DNA from 3 places in the Desulfovibrio psychrotolerans genome. Region 2 is predicted to be linked to each of the others. Evidence: predicted binding sites of a transcription regulator. Region 2 holds the regulator's gene; each other region holds the start of a gene.
What was found. The regulator sigma-54, encoded in region 2, starts transcription at its own class of promoters, with help from an activator protein. The targets are predictions, from matches to a motif close to CTGGCACGGNNNNTGCTT.

Region 1 (5,103 bases), on a different contig from region 2:
CGGGACGCTCTTGAACAATACCTTTTTCATTGTTTTTCCATTTTTGTAAATTTTAATCTTCGCCAACAATGGCAATGGCTTGTTCTACATCCCAATCTTCGTGCACCACGCCGCGCAGGGCTTTCACCAACTGCGGGGTGCGTTTGTGCTGGAAGATATTGCGGCCCACGGAAAGCCCCGCACCGCCCGCGCGCACGGAATCGTGTACCATCTGTATGAAGTCTCTGGTGGAATCCATCTTGGGACCACCCGCTATAACCACGGGCACACAGGTGGAATCCACCACGCGGGAGAAGGAATCCATGTCGCCGGTATAGGGCACCTTCACGATATCCGCCCCCAGTTCCACGGCCACGCGGGCGCAGTGGGCAACCACGGTGGGGTCGAACTGGTTCTGAATCTTGGGTCCGCGCGCATACATCATAGCCAGCAACGGCATGCCCCAGTCCGCCGCCACGGCAGCCACGCGTCCCAGGTCGGCCAGCATATCGCGTTCAGTCTCATCGCCCAGGTTCACATGCACGGAAACACCGTCCGCACCATGCTTTATGGCGTCTTCCACCGAGGAGGTAAGCGACTTGGCGTTGGGCGTGGGAGACATGGAGGTGGAGCTGGAAAGATGCACAATAAGACCCACGTCCTTGCCGCCTTCACGGTGTCCGCAGCGCACCAGTCCCTTGTGCATGAGCACGGCATCCACGCCGCCTTCCGCTATACTGTTCACGGTCTCGCGCATGTCTACAAGGCCTTCAATGGGGCCTACGGTCACGCCGTGGTCAAGCGGTACAATGATGGTGCGCCCGGTGAGCCGGTTGAATATACGCTCGATGCGAATCTTCTTGCCGATATGCATTTGATATCCCTCGCAGAATTATGATTACCCGCCAATATGGCTAGTTCGCTTCCAGCACTGCCATGGCTTTGTCCACGGTCCATTCACTGTGTACCACGCCGTGCAGGGCGGCGACCAGAAGGTCGGGCCGGGCATGCTGAAACACGTTGCGGCCCATAGAAAGCCCCGCCCCGCCTGCCTTGACGGAATCGTGCACCATTTCTACCAGCGCGCGGTCCGAATCCATTTTGGGACCGCCCGCAATAACCAGCGGCACGCAGCAAGCTTCGCACACGTAGGCAAAAGAGTCCATATCACCAGTATAATTCACTTTCACAACATCCGCCCCAAGCTCCATGCCCACCCGCGCGCAGTGGGCTATAATGGCGGGATCAAACTCGTTCTGCACCTTGGGTCCGCGCGCATACATCATGGCCAGCACAGGCATACCCCACTCCACCGCGCGCGAGGTCACCTTGCCCAGATCCTCCAGCATGTAGCGTTCCGTTTCATCGCCCAGATTCACATGCACGGAAACAGCGTCCGCACCAAGGCGCAGGGCGTCTTCCACCGTGCCCACCAGCGACTTGGCGTTGGGCAACGTGGCAATGGACGTGCTTGCAGAAAGATGCACGATAAGCCCCACATCCTTGCCGTAGCCACGGTGCGTGCAACGGGGCAGCCCCTTATGCATGAGCACGGCATTGGCTCCGCCTTCCGCCACCTTGTTCACGGTGCCGGGCAGGTCAAGCAGCCCGTAAATGGGCCCCACCGTTACGCCGTGATCCATGGGCACGATGATGGTCCTGCCTGTGTTGCGGTTGAAAATGCGTTCCAGCCGGACGCTTTTGCCAAGCAACATACGTTTCTCCTCGTGGGTTTGCAGCCCTTCGGGCCTTGTTCACGGCAAACAAAAAAGGGCCGCCGGCTTTCGCCCGCGGCCCTCATCTTGTACCTTTTTTACCGAATGTTCAGTTCGTCAGGCACCAGTGTTCGCACCACGGGCTTTCCCATAGCTAAAGTAATACCAAAAATAAAATTCGGTATTCGCGGCGCTGGTGGCAAAGGTGGTGGCAAAGGTGGTGGAAATGGTGGTCATGTCTGAAAAACAGCCTTTTGAAGCGAAGTGAAACTCTCGGTTACAGCAATTTCCGGCACAATAGGAGAGAGGTCATTCCGCTGTCAACACAAATATTCAACATTTTTGCAAACCACCCTCTTCCCTTGTCGCGAGCTGTTTTTACAATTTTGCACATTACTGCACTTCTGTATTATACAAATTTGTTAAATTAGACTATGTACCTTACAGAAATTGCATGCCCACCTTTTCTTGATTCTAACAAATTCAAACACATACCCTATTTGGCACACTAGATGCTCCAGTGTGGGCAATCGATATGGAACAGGGGTGTTTACCCACGAAAAGGAGGATTCCATGTTTTCAACCACGCTCACTTCGTTGCGTACACTGAGGAAGCTGCTTCCCGCTGCGGGCGGTGCGGCAGCGCTTACGCTGGTTCTTGCCACCTCCGCGCTGGCAGAAGACGCCCCCGAAATGCTCACCCAGCAGAACGCCAACATCCTGTGGACACTGATCGCTGCCATTCTGGTCATGTTCATGCAGGCGGGCTTTGCCATGGTGGAATGCGGCTTCACCCGCGCCAAGAACGCGGGGAACATTCTCATGAAGAACTTCGTGGACTTTGCCGCTGGTTCGCTCATCTTCTTTCTCATCGGTTTCGCCTTCATGTTCGGCACCGATGCGGGCGGATTCATCGGCCTCAGCGGGTTCGGTCTCAGCGGTGTGAACGCCACCACCGATGACGGCATGTGGACGCTGACCTTCTGGTTCTTCCAGTCCGTGTTCGCCGCCACCGCCGCCACCATCGTTTCCGGCGGCATTGCGGAACGCACCAAATTTCCGGCCTACATCCTCGTCAGCATTCTGGTAACGGGTTTCATCTACCCCATTTCCGGCCACTGGGCATGGGGCGGCCTGAACGGCAACGCCGGCTGGCTTGAAGGTCTGGGCTTTGCAGACTTTGCAGGCTCCACCGTGGTACACTCCGTGGGCGGCTGGGTAGCCCTTGCCGGTGCCATAATCCTTGGCCCCCGTACCGGAAAGTACGCACCGGACGGCACCCCCAAGGCCATTCCCGGTCACAACATCCCCATGGCCGCCCTTGGCGTGCTGATTCTGTGGTTCGGCTGGTTCGGCTTTAACGCAGGCTCCACCACCACGGCCGACGGCACCATAGGCTACATCGCCCTGAACACCAGCCTTGCCGCCTGCGCGGGCACCGTGGCCGCCATGCTCACCGTGTGGGCCCGGTTCGGCAAGCCTGAAGCTTCCATGACCATGAACGGCTCTCTGGCCGGTCTGGTGGGCATTACCGCAGGCTGCTACGAAGTTTCCCCCGTGGGTGCCATCATCATCGGCCTTCTCAGCGGCGTGGTCGTGGTGCTCTCCATCGAATTCATCGACAAGAAGCTGAAGATTGACGATCCGGTGGGCGCAGTTTCCGTACACGGCGTGTGCGGCGTGCTGGGCACCGTGGCCGTGGGCCTGTTCGCATCGCCCGATTTCGGCAGCATCTCCGGCCTGTTCTACGGCGGCGGATTCGGGCAGACCATGACACAGATCATCGGCGCAGGCGCGGTCTTTGTCTGGGCATTCGGTATGGGCTATGTCGCCTTCTCCGCGGTCAAGCTCATCATGGGCCTGCGCGTCTCCCGCGAGGAAGAGATGAAGGGTCTGGATATCTGCGAGCACGGCTCCGAGTCTTACAACGGCTTCCAGATCTACACCGTGGAATAGGCAGGAGGAATATCATGAAACTCATCATCGCATACATTCGGCCGGAAATGCTCACCCTTGTGAAGCAGGCCCTCTACAGCAAAGGAATATACGCCCTTTCGGTCACCAACATTCTCGGCAGCGGCCAGCAGAAAGGGTTTACCGAAACCTACCGCGGCGTGGTCATGGAAGTGAACCTGCTCAAGAAAGTCCGCCTTGAACTGGGCGTGCAGGACGACAAACTCGACGACGCCCTTGCCGCCATCCAGTCCGGCGCAAAAACCGGCAAGGAAGGCGACGGCATCATCTTCGTGCAGGATATCGTAAAGACCATCCGGGTCCGCACGGGCGAAGTAAAATAACCGTTTCCGACGCCGGGGGGCAACACCCAGCCCCCCGGCACCCTGCGGAAGCGACACCGAAAGGACGCTCCGCGCTCCACACACCCTGCCGGACCGGCCTGCTCCGCCACCCCAAGGGCCGGTCCGGCCCCTTTTACTCCCCGCCGTGCGGTGGCGGGTGCCAAAAAGGGCAACATTCCCCGCGACAGCAGGCGGATACACATGAGCCACTCTCTCGACATAGAAGCCATTATCGCGCACAGGCGGCTTGTCGCCCACTTCCAGCCCCTTGTCTCCGCACGGCGGGGCATGGTCATCGGATTCGAGGCACTGAGCCGGGGGCTGAGCGATACAGATAACGCCACCATCACCCCCGACACGTTGTTCGCGCTCGCCTCCAGACAGGGCATGAGCCTGCAGCTGGACCGTGCCTGCCGCGAAACCGCCTTTGCCGCCTTTGCCGCAATGCATGCCGCACACCCGGAAGCGCTGCTTTTCCTCAATGTAGACGCCTCTGTGCTGACCGAGGCCGTAGTGGGTTCCGGACACATAGAATCCCTTGCGCAACGCCACGGCGTGCCCGCCGCCAATGTGGTGCTGGAGATCATAGAATCGCAGGTGCAGGATACGGCTGCGCTCATGCGTTTCATCCGCCGCTACCGCGAGCGGGGCTTTCTCATCGCGCTGGACGACGTGGGCGCGGGGCATTCCAATCTGGAACGCATTGCCTCCATCAAGCCGGAGGTCATCAAGATTGACCGCTACCTCATCAGCAACATCCACAATGAATTCCACAAACAGGAAGTGGTGAAGGCCCTTTCTGCTCTGGCAAGACGCATAGGTGCCATGACCGTTGCCGAAGGGGTGGAATGCCGGGAAGAAGCCCTGTGCCTGATGGATGCAGGTGCAGACGTGCTGCAGGGATTCCATTTTGCCCGTCCTGCACTTCCGCACCGGATACAGGATGTTACAGAGCCGCTGCGGAGCATTATTGCCGCCTACAAGGAGCATTCGCTGGAACGCTACGAACACATGAAGCGGAGCAATGAAGAATTTCAGGAACTGGTGGGCAGAACGCGCGAGCATCTGCGCGGCTATCCCATGGCCGATTTCACGCACGCGCTGCTGGAACA
Region 2 (5,103 bases):
CCGTCCACAGTAAAGTATCGCAGATCCTCAAACACCTTCAGTGCTGTGCTCTTGCCAGCGCCGGAAAGCCCGGTGACAATAAGCACGGGAAAAACCGCAGATGATTCGTATTCCATGTCGGGATTCCGGTCAGGCATTATTGAGCAGGTGCCACAGCACATCCGCATCAGGTGCGGAAAGAAAGGAACTGCGGAATTCGGGATCCTTGAGCAGCCGGGAAATTTGGGCAAGTATGCGCAGATGCATGCCGGCCACCTGTTCCGGGGCAAGAACAAGGAAGAAGATGGTGCAGAGCTTAAAGTCCAGAGCCTCAAAATCCACTCCGCCTGTGCTCCTTCCGGCAACCAGAATTATCCGGTCCAGATTGTCGAGCTTGCCGTGCGGTATGGCTATGCCGTCGCCAATGCCCGTGGTTCCCAGACTTTCACGTTCACGCAGCACGTTGACTACGCTTTCCGCGTCCAGTTGCGGACAGGCGGCAATAACAGGTGCCACAAGCTCCGCCAGCACCTCCTCTTTGGTGCTGGCGGTAAGCTCGGGCAGTATCATCGTTTTATCCAGGTATTCACCCAGTTTCATTATCTGTGTCCTAGAATGTGGGGTCAATCAGGCCGAAGTCGCCGTTTTTCCGGCGGTAGATTACATTCACACGCTCAGTCTCGGCATTCAGAAACACAAGGAAGTCGTAGTCCAGCGAATCCAACTGCAGAGCGGCTTCATCAATACCCATGGGCTTGGGCGTAAAGTGGTCCGTGCCCACAATGGTCCGTTCCCGCCCGGAGCCGGTATCCGCATAGCTTATAATGTCCTCGCGAACGGCAATGTTGGCTCCGCCGCGGCGATGATCCTTGTTCTTTTCCGCATGCTTTTTCACCTGTGCGGCAAGCTTGTCAAACACAAGATCGACCGTGGCGTACATGTCTTCGGACTTTTCAGAAGCGGAAAGGTTGAGGTTGTCAGAAACCAGTGTCACATCAATCCTGTGGCGGTAGTTTTCCACGGACATGCCCACCTGCATTTCCAACCTGCCGGAATGGCGTATGAATTTCCCCAACTTTTCAAAGCGTCTACGGGCATACTTTTTCAGATGGTCGGAAGGCTCGAAGTTCTTGAAAGTGAATGCGATGTTCATATATGCCTCCTTAGGTTCGGCGGGCGCACCGTGTGTGAGTCCGCACGGGTATCTCTGGCAGTGTATCCGCATTCCCTGTCCTGCGCATACCGCCTGCACATTCGGGGTTTCTCCTAATACGCGGAAACCTAGAACGCGGACTTTCGCTTGGAGGACGAGGGAATGTCCATTGCAGTACGATACTTCGCAACGGTCCTGCGGGCAATATTCAACTGCAACTTTTCTTTCAAAATTTCACCTATGCGTTCGTCACTGAGCGGGCGTCGGGGGTCTTCTCCCTGAACCAGTTGTCTGATAAGGGCCTTTACGCTCTCAGAACCCACCGAGCTGCCGTCATCCATCCCTATGGCACTGTTAAAGAAGAACTTAAGCTCAAAAATACCGTGCGGGGTAGACACATACTTACTGGTGGTAATGCGGCTCACCGTGGATTCATGCATGCCAATATCTTCTGCAATGTCTTTAAGAATGAGCGGCTTAAGCTGGGTGACCCCCTCTTCGAAGAACCCTCTCTGGTATTTGACGATGCTTTCCATCACCTTGTACAGGGTGCGCTGCCGCTGATGCAGACTTTTAATGAGCCACGAGGCAGAGCGCATCTTTTCCTGAAAGTAATCCTTATCCGGCCCGGAAACAGTGGGAAGACAGTCCACAATATCGCTCAACTGCAGACTGGGCAGTCCTTCTTCGTTGAGAATAATGACAAATTCGCCGTCATACTTGTGCACAAAGACATCGGGGGAAACATACTGCGGTTCGCTGCTGCCAAAGCTGGCACCGGGCATGGGATCGAGCGTGAGGATAAGGTCGATATATTCCTTCAGATCGTCCATGTTTATACGGAACTTACGGCACAGGGGCTTGTAGCGGCGCTTTTCAAGGTCTTCCAGATGTTCGCGCACCAATTCCACCAGAACGGGGTCGCGGTCATATCCGAGCACTTCTATCTGCACCAGCAGGCATTCCTGCGGGCTTCGGGCTGCCACACCCACAGGGTCAAAGCGCTGTACCCTGCGCAGCATTACCTCCACCTCTGGTACGGTGGCCCCGGCCATATCTGCAATTTCCTCCATCGTGGCCTGCAAATAGCCGTTGGAGCCGATATTGCCGATGATCACTTCCCCTATGGTTCTCTGCTCTTCCGTTATGGAGGAAAGCGTGAGCTGCCACGAGAGATGGCCGTCCAACGATGGGCGCGAGGTGAGTCGCGCTTCAAACGATGTCATCTCTTCAGGTATTTCGGCATCTCGGGAGGATGTTTGCCTGCTGGTACTGGAAAAATCGCCCAGATAGTCTTCCCAGTCCGCGTTGGTGGCAAGCTCCTTATCATAGGCTTCCACAGCCTCAGAACGTATTTCCGCAGCTTCCGTGGCATCAGCGGGCGTTATGCTCTCGGCAGATTCTTCCAGAAAGGGATTTTCCAGCAACTCCTGCTGTACGGTTTCCATCAGTTCAAGCCGGGAGAGCTGCAGCAGCTTAATTGCCTGCTGCAGTTGGGGGGTCATAACCAGCTGCTGGGAGAGCTTGAGTTGTTGCCGTAGTTCTAATGCCATAGGTACGATATTCCCGGAGTAGTGCCGTGCATCAAGGGGGTTGACGCGCTGCTGGAAGCGCGGTCCGGACCTCTATCAAGAAGCATTCCAAAACTGCAAACCTGAGTCCCTTTTGCCATACAAGCACTAACCATGCAACAGAGAAAAGCCCGTAAAACGGGCTTTTGCGCGATCAGAAAGAAATGTCTTGCAAAATATTCAAAAAGGTCGGGAAAAAGTCACGACACCTACAGGCAGAATCCTTCTCCCAGATACACCCTGCGAGCCTTGGGATCGTTCACTATCTGGCTGGGGGTGCCGTTAAGGATTATCTGCCCCTCATATACAAGATAGGCCCGGTCGCAGATATTCAGGGTCTCGCGCACATTGTGGTCCGAAATGAGAACCCCTATCCCACGGTTGCTGAGCCCGCGTATGATGCTCTGAATATCATCCACGGCCAGAGGGTCAATTCCTGCGAAAGGCTCGTCCAGCAGAATGAACCGGGGCTTGCGGATAAGTGCGCGGGCTATTTCCAGCCTGCGCCGTTCGCCCCCTGAAAGATGCATTGCCATGGAATCCGCTATGCGGGTGATGCGAAATTCCTCAAGAAGCATGTCGGCCCGCTTTCGCTGCACGTTTATGGGGAGTCCCGTGTGCTCTAAGATAAGCTCCAGATTTTGTCGCACAGTGAGCTTGCGGAAAATGGAACTTTCCTGCGGAAGATAACTCAGGCCTACGCGTGCGCGTTCATGCAAGGGCCAATCCGTCACGTCCGTGCCGTCATAGCGCACAAGGCCGCTGGTAGGTTTTACTATGCCTATGAGCATATAAAACGTGGTAGTTTTGCCCGCACCGTTGGGGCCGAGCAATCCCACCACCTCCCCCTGCTTCATGCTCAGGGAAATGCCGCGCACCACTTCGTGCTTGCCGTAATGCTTGGTCAGAGATTCCGCTTCCAGAAACGACATGCGGACCCGCTAGTTGAAGCGCTTGGGAGCGGTAAAAATGGCTTCCACGGGTTTGTCGGAAGACCCGAGCACCTCGCTCTTGTTCTCTTTGACGTAGAAGTTGATGGTGTGCCCCTGAATGCTGTTTTCGCCATCACGGAGTATGGGTTGCCCCTCCATGACCAGAATACCGGTAGTCAAATCGTAAGTAGCCTTGGCACAGGAGCCATTTTTGCCATCCTGCATGGTCACGCGAACACTGCCTTCGGCGATGATGCGTTCAATTTGCCCAGCATCCATGGCGGGGGCTTCCTCTTTCTTTTTCCCGCTGTTCCCGGACGAAGAGAGCACCACGGTTATGGAGTCCGCCCAGAGCTGGGCATCCGGATGGGTGACATGCACCTTGCCCAGAAAACGTACATTCTGTCCGGTCGCGTCATAGGAAAGTTTGTCAGAGGTTATCCGTACAGGAATTTCCTCCTGTGCGCGGGCAGGACCGGCCAGGCAGATTGCCATGGCAAAAACGCCGACTGCCAGCAGCAGGCAGCACATCGTCCGGGAGCGCATAGCCCGGCAACGCGGCATTCCTGTGGCTGGTGTTTCCGTGTGTATTCTTTGGATCATGTTACGGTTTGCCCTCCATAATATCATTCAGTCCTTGGCGGATGCGCATCTCTACGGCCACTCCGCCTTCGGCGCGTAAAACGTTGTCATTCAGATAAACAGTCACTCCGGAAGCGGTACCGAACAGGTCGGGACCGTCAAATCGGGCCTCTCCCGGTATGTTCAACGTGTGGTCGGTTCCATTGTAGATAAGCAGGTCGGAGCGAATAAAGCCGCCGTCCCGTTCAATCTCCACATTTTCCCACAGCCTGGCAAGGCGGTCCTGCTGGCTTACCACCCCCCTGCTGGAGCGCACCAGCAGTTCGCTGTGGTCCGAGCGTAAATAATAAACAATTTCGGGCTGCGAAACCTGAATCACGCCCCCTGCCTGTTCATACCATGCTCCACGGGCCTTGAGCTTCCATACTTCCTCGCCCTTCTCGCCCTGAGTAAGCTCCACACCCCGTAAAGAAAGATCAACGGCAGATTCAGGCCCCATCTGTCCTTTGCGCACAGCCTGCCTGATTTCTGTCACCGCACGGTTGCTCACGTACGAGTGGATCACCGCGGCTGCCACTGCGGCTGCCACGAGAAGCAGGATGATGTGGCGCGTGCGCATCTACTCGTTCCAGCGGGCCATGGCGTCTGCAAGCTTGCCCTGCGCCTTGAGGACAAACCGTATCACTTCGCGTACGGCTCCGTCTCCGCCCCGCCTCTGGGTAACAAAGTGCGCCAGTTCGCACACCTCCGGCTGGGCATTGGACACTGCCACGGCCAAACCGACGGCACGCATAGGCGCAAGGTCAACCCAGTCATCACCCACATAGGCCATCTGGCTCAATTCGATGCCGTACTTGACTCGGATTTGCTCCAAACAGTCCATTTT
Region 3 (5,103 bases), on a different contig from region 2:
ATTCTGGCTGCTGAACCTGCTCTTCGGCGATACGGTGGCGGGCTACCCGGACCCGGTCTTCTTCACCGCCACCAGCATGATCGGCATGATAGCCCTTGGCGGCATCGTCATCCGCAACTCGCTGGTGCTCATCGAATTCATTCAGGAGGCCGTGCGGCAGGGGCAAAGCCTGCGCGAGGCTGTGCTGCAAAGCGGTGCCACCCGGCTGCGGCCCATTGTGCTCACCGCCGCCACCACGGCTCTGGGCGCATGGCCCATAACGCTGGACCCCATCTTCTCCGGTCTGGCCTATGCGCTCATCTTCGGCCTTGTGGCCTCAACCCTGTTCACGCTTGTGGTCATTCCCGTGGCCTACCACCGGATGCAGGCCCGTTCTGCCTTGCCGACGGAGAACTGACACGGCAGAAAACAAACAGCAAAAGGCCTGCGGCATATTTTGCCGCAGGCCTTGCTGAAAAGGGATTTCCCGGCCCGTAAGCGCCAGCGTCAGGGCCGGAAAATCGTATGGGGAGGGGAGAACTCGTCTTCGTTATGACAGGAGGTGCGCGCTACGCGCCGCTCGCCTTGGCGTACAGCTGACGCGCGCCCTCGTTTGCCGGATCCTTCTCCAGCAGCATTTCCAGATGCTCCATGGCTTCCGCGTTCCTTCCCAGCCAGATAAGGCATCCGGCAAGGGAAAAGCGCACGGCATCCTTGCCGGGAGCATGGGCGAGGCTTGTTTCGAGCATGGGCACAACCTCAGCAACGCGGTCAAGGGCGTAGCTTTCCTGAATCATGCCGCTCATGGCGATCATGTTTTCCGGGTTGTTCTCCAGTGCACGCATAAAAAATTCCATTGCCTCAACGTGGTTGCCGCGATCCATGTGGATAAGACCCATACCCGCCAGCGTCTTGTCGCTGCTTTCAATGGTATCAGCCTTGCGGTACAGCAGAAGCGCCTCATCCAGCTTGCCGCGCTGCACGGCAATGGTTGCCAAACCCAGATACGGGTCGGGATGCACTCCGTTGGAAGTGGCGGCCTTCTTGTAGTACTCTTCCGCCTTGTCGAGCTCACCCATAAACAGGTAGCACTCGCCAAGTTCCTTGTTGATTTCGTAATCGAGATGGTTGCTCATGATCCCCTCCATGCAGGACAAAGTTTCCCCTCGCTAAGCAGTCAATCTGCTTTATGCAAGTTGCAGGCCAGCGCGGTGGATACAATTTTTTCCGCATCGTCCTGCCTGCCGGAAGCTATGCAACGTGTGTGCCAAAAAATCAGGCCCGTTCACCACAATCGCCACGACCGCAACGTTCTCCCGTCTTCCGGTGCTTCCTTCTTATGATGCACCCTTAACACGGCCCGTGCTTCGTTTCCGAAAGACAGCACCGCACCGTGCCTGCCCCCCCTGCCCGCGACCACTTCCTTCTGCTCCCCTTATTGCCCTCCCGCCACATTCTCCACGCGAACCCGCGCACCCGGCTGCGGAGGCGGTATTCCGGCTACCGCCCGTGCTTGCAGCACATAAAAATGGTTTTATACCAACAAGATATATCACATGGAACGCCTCTTGCTAATCCTCTTTCCAGTAAATCATGGCCCGGGCGCACAAAAAGAGTCCGAAAGAACATAACCTAGGAGGATCATTGCATGAAAAGCCTGTTCAGCGCACATATACGTGTCACCGAAAAGGTTCTGGACATGCAGCTTCAGCGTCAGAATGTTGTCATGAGCAACATGGCCAACCTGAAGACTCCCGGATACAGGGCCAGAAATCTTGAATTCGAAGAAGATCTGCAAAAGGCCCTGAATCTGGACAGCCGGGGCAAGATGACGCGCACCGCCTCATCGCACATGCCCGCCGTGTTCGATCCCGAAAAATTCGGCCCGGAATGGGAAAAGGTCTTCAAGCCGCGCGTGGTGCACGGCGAAGACCAGGTGGATCTGGACAAGGAAATGGCAAAGATGGCCAAGAACAACATGCAATACAACGCCCTTGCCACCGTCATGCGGGGCAACTTTGAAGGGCTTACCAAAATCATAACGGAAGGGCAGAAATAATGGACTTCATGACAGCTCTCGACATCGGCGCCTCCGCCCTCAGCGCGGAGCGTACCCACATGAACATCATTTCCATGAACCTTGCCAACGCCAAGACCACCCGCACGCCGGAAGGCGGACCCTACCGGCGCAAGACGGTGCTCATGGCGGCAACAGAAGTGGACCACCCCTTCAGCAAGCAGATGCAGTCCGCTCTGGACAGGGAACTGCGCGGCGTGCGCGTGCTGCACGTGGCGCAGGACAAGCGCCCCCTCAAGCAGGTGTACGAACCCGGACACCCCGACGCCAACGAAGACGGCTTCGTCTTCTACCCGGATATCAACGTGGTGGAGGAAATGGCCCACCTGATGACCGTACAGCGCGGGTACGAGGCCAACGTGGCCACTATGGAAGCCGTAAAGGGCATGTATAACAAGGCGCTTGAACTCGCCAAGTAATCCCGCCGCAGGCAGGAGGAAGCCATGAGCATACAGAACGTGGGCATGAAGGCATACGCCAATGCCATGCACAACTTCAGCAAGGCGCAAAAGGCCACAACGGGTGAATCCTTTGCCCTGCCAAGGCCCCCCAAAGAATCGCTCACCACCACCATCAAGGACTCCCTGCGCAAAACAAATGACATGGAAGCCGAAAAGTCCAAGCAGATTCAGTCCTTTGCCTCCGGCGAAACGCAGAACGTGCACGAGCTTATGATCACCCTGCAAAAGGCGGGGGTCGCCATGTCCATGACCAGCGCGGTTCGCAACAAGGTTATGGAAGCCTACAAGGAACTCAGCCGCGTCAGCTTCTAGCGGCGCGCATGGCAAAATTTTGGCCGCCGGAACGGCGGTTCGGGTTGGCAATTCACACCACACAGCACACGGAGTAGCCCATGTCTCCCCTTCTCAACGATGCCGTAGACAAGTCCAAAGCCTTCTGGAGCCAGATAAGCCTTTCCCAGCGCGTGTTCATAGGCGGGCTGGCCCTTGCGGTCATCGGTGTGTTCTTCGCCCTCATCCTGTGGATGAACCAGCCGGATTACAAAACCCTCTACACCAACCTGAGCCTCGAAGACGCCAACCGCGTGGTCAAGCTTCTGGATGCCGACAAGACCAAATACAAGCTTGCGAATGACGGCACCACCATTCTCGTTCCGGCCGACCGTGTATACGACCTGCGTATCCGCGTGGCGGGCGAAGGCAGCCTCGTGGGACAAGGCATCGGCTTCGAAATCTTCAACGAAGTGAAGGTGGGCCAGACCGAGTTCGTCCAGAAGATCAACTACCAGCGCGCCATGCAGGGCGAACTTTCGCGCACCATTTCCGAATTTCCTGCCATCAAAAGCGCGCGCGTGCACCTTGTGGTGCCCCACCGCAGCCTGTTCATTGAAGATGAACAAAAGCCTTCCGCCTCTGTGGTGCTCACCATGGTGGACGGCAAGAAGCTGGAACAGAAAGACGTCATGGCCATCGTCAACCTTGTGGTCATGGCCGTGGAAGGTATGGACAAGAGCCGTATCGCCGTGAACGACACCAAGGGCAACATCCTCTACTACCCCAGTGATGAGGAAACCCTGCATGGCATGACCACCACCCAGCTTGATAACAAGCTCACCCTGCAGCGCGACATGGAACGCCGCATTCAGGAAATGCTGTTCCCCATTATCGGGGCCGGGCGGGTCATTGCCAAGGTAAACGCCGATCTGGACTTCTCCCAGCGCACCATCCGCAAGGAACTTTTCGACCCGGAAAGCGCCGTGGTCCGCTCCGAACAGCGCAGCGAAGAAACCACCCGCGGCCAGTCCAACCTGGAAGCGGGCACCCCGGACCCCAACTTCCGGGGCGACGGCATAACCGGCGGCCTGAGCTCGCAGGAATCCGCCCGTGAAACACGCACCACCAACTTCGAAATCAACAAAGAAGAACAGAACATCGTTGCCCCCGTGGGCGAGGTAAGCCGCCTCTCCGTGGCGGTCATTCTGGACGGCACCTATGCCCGGAATGCGGACACAGGCGAATATGTATTCACCCCCCGCAGCGAGGAAGAAGTTGCCCGCATCCGCCAGCTTGTTGCCAGCGCGGTGGGCTACGACACGGCACGCGGCGACATCATAGAAGTCTCCAGCATCTCCTTCGGCGGCCCGGATATCCTGCCCGAACCCAGCCTCACCGAAGTGGTCATGGATTACGCCATGCGCCTCGGCAAGCCGCTGCTGAACGCCCTTCTGGTCTTCCTGTTCCTTATCATGATCGTGCGCCCCGTCATCCTTGCCATGATCCGTCCCAAAGTGCATTCTAGCGACGTGGTCGAAGGGCTGGAAGGCCTGCCCTCCGGCGAGGAACGTCTGGCACTCATAGAAGGCGGCGACGAGCTGGATGCCCTTGACGCCCTGAAGAAGATAGAAGACATCAAGGCACACGCAATGCAACTGGCGGAACAGAATATGGAACAGGCAGTCAGCATACTGAAGTCGTGGCTCAAGCAGCCTGAAGGAGCGAAAAGTGGCGGACAAGCTTAGCGGCGCGTCAAAGACAGCCATTCTTCTGCTGGCCATGGGCGACAAGTTCACGTCCGAAGCGTTCAAACGCATGGACCGGTCCGAAATCGCCATAATATCCAAGGCCATGGTGGAGCTGGAATCCATTCCCAAAGAAGTGGTGGAGGATGTTCTGCGCGAGTTCCATTTCGCCCTTGTCTCCGGGCAGGAAATGATCTCCGGCGGCGCAGACACCGTAAAGCGCCTGCTCATGAAGAATCTGGACAGCGAAACCGCCAAGTACATCATGGACTCCCTGAACCTGGATACCGGCCCCGCCCCCTTCCGGGAACTGGAAAACGTAAGCCCGCGCATTCTCGCCCAGATACTGCGCAACGAACACCCGCAAACGCTGGCGCTCATCCTCGGCCACCTGCAGTCGGAACAGGCGGCGGAACTGCTCACCAACCTGCCCGCAGGCGTGCGCCCGGAAATACTTATGCGCCTCGCCAAACTGGAAGCCGTGCCCGAAGACATGCTCATGGAAGTGGACAAGGTGCTCCAGAGCCAGCTCATCGCCATGGGCGGCAAGGAAGGCAAAAAGGTGGGC

Region 1: the regulator sigma-54 is predicted to act here: its motif matches at 2,195-2,212, upstream of HUV26_RS12025 (ammonium transporter).
Region 3: the regulator sigma-54 is predicted to act here: its motif matches at 1,330-1,347, upstream of flgB (flagellar basal body rod protein FlgB).

The regions. Positions count from the first base shown of each region.
Region 1 is NZ_BLVP01000010.1:21,928-27,030, reverse strand. It holds gene HUV26_RS12040 (3-dehydroquinate synthase II family protein) at 1-30, opposite strand, end outside; gene HUV26_RS12035 (2-amino-3,7-dideoxy-D-threo-hept-6-ulosonate synthase) at 53-853, opposite strand; gene HUV26_RS12030 (2-amino-3,7-dideoxy-D-threo-hept-6-ulosonate synthase) at 894-1,694, opposite strand; gene HUV26_RS12025 (ammonium transporter) at 2,268-3,650, shown strand; gene HUV26_RS12020 (P-II family nitrogen regulator) at 3,665-3,991, shown strand; gene HUV26_RS12015 (EAL domain-containing protein) at 4,193-5,103, shown strand, end outside.
Region 2 is NZ_BLVP01000001.1:140,692-145,794, reverse strand. It holds gene rapZ (RNase adapter RapZ) at 1-137, opposite strand, end outside; gene HUV26_RS00640 (PTS sugar transporter subunit IIA) at 130-579, opposite strand; gene hpf (ribosome hibernation-promoting factor, HPF/YfiA family) at 590-1,132, opposite strand; gene rpoN (RNA polymerase factor sigma-54) at 1,261-2,685, opposite strand; gene lptB (LPS export ABC transporter ATP-binding protein) at 2,913-3,635, opposite strand; gene HUV26_RS00620 (LptA/OstA family protein) at 3,645-4,130, opposite strand; gene lptC (LPS export ABC transporter periplasmic protein LptC) at 4,240-4,836, opposite strand; gene HUV26_RS00610 (KdsC family phosphatase) at 4,837-5,103, opposite strand, start outside.
Region 3 is NZ_BLVP01000035.1:81,762-86,864, forward strand. It holds gene HUV26_RS14050 (efflux RND transporter permease subunit) at 1-397, shown strand, start outside; gene HUV26_RS14055 (tetratricopeptide repeat protein) at 549-1,115, opposite strand; gene flgB (flagellar basal body rod protein FlgB) at 1,628-2,038, shown strand; gene flgC (flagellar basal body rod protein FlgC) at 2,038-2,475, shown strand; gene fliE (flagellar hook-basal body complex protein FliE) at 2,500-2,829, shown strand; gene fliF (flagellar basal-body MS-ring/collar protein FliF) at 2,910-4,535, shown strand; gene fliG (flagellar motor switch protein FliG) at 4,570-5,103, shown strand, end outside.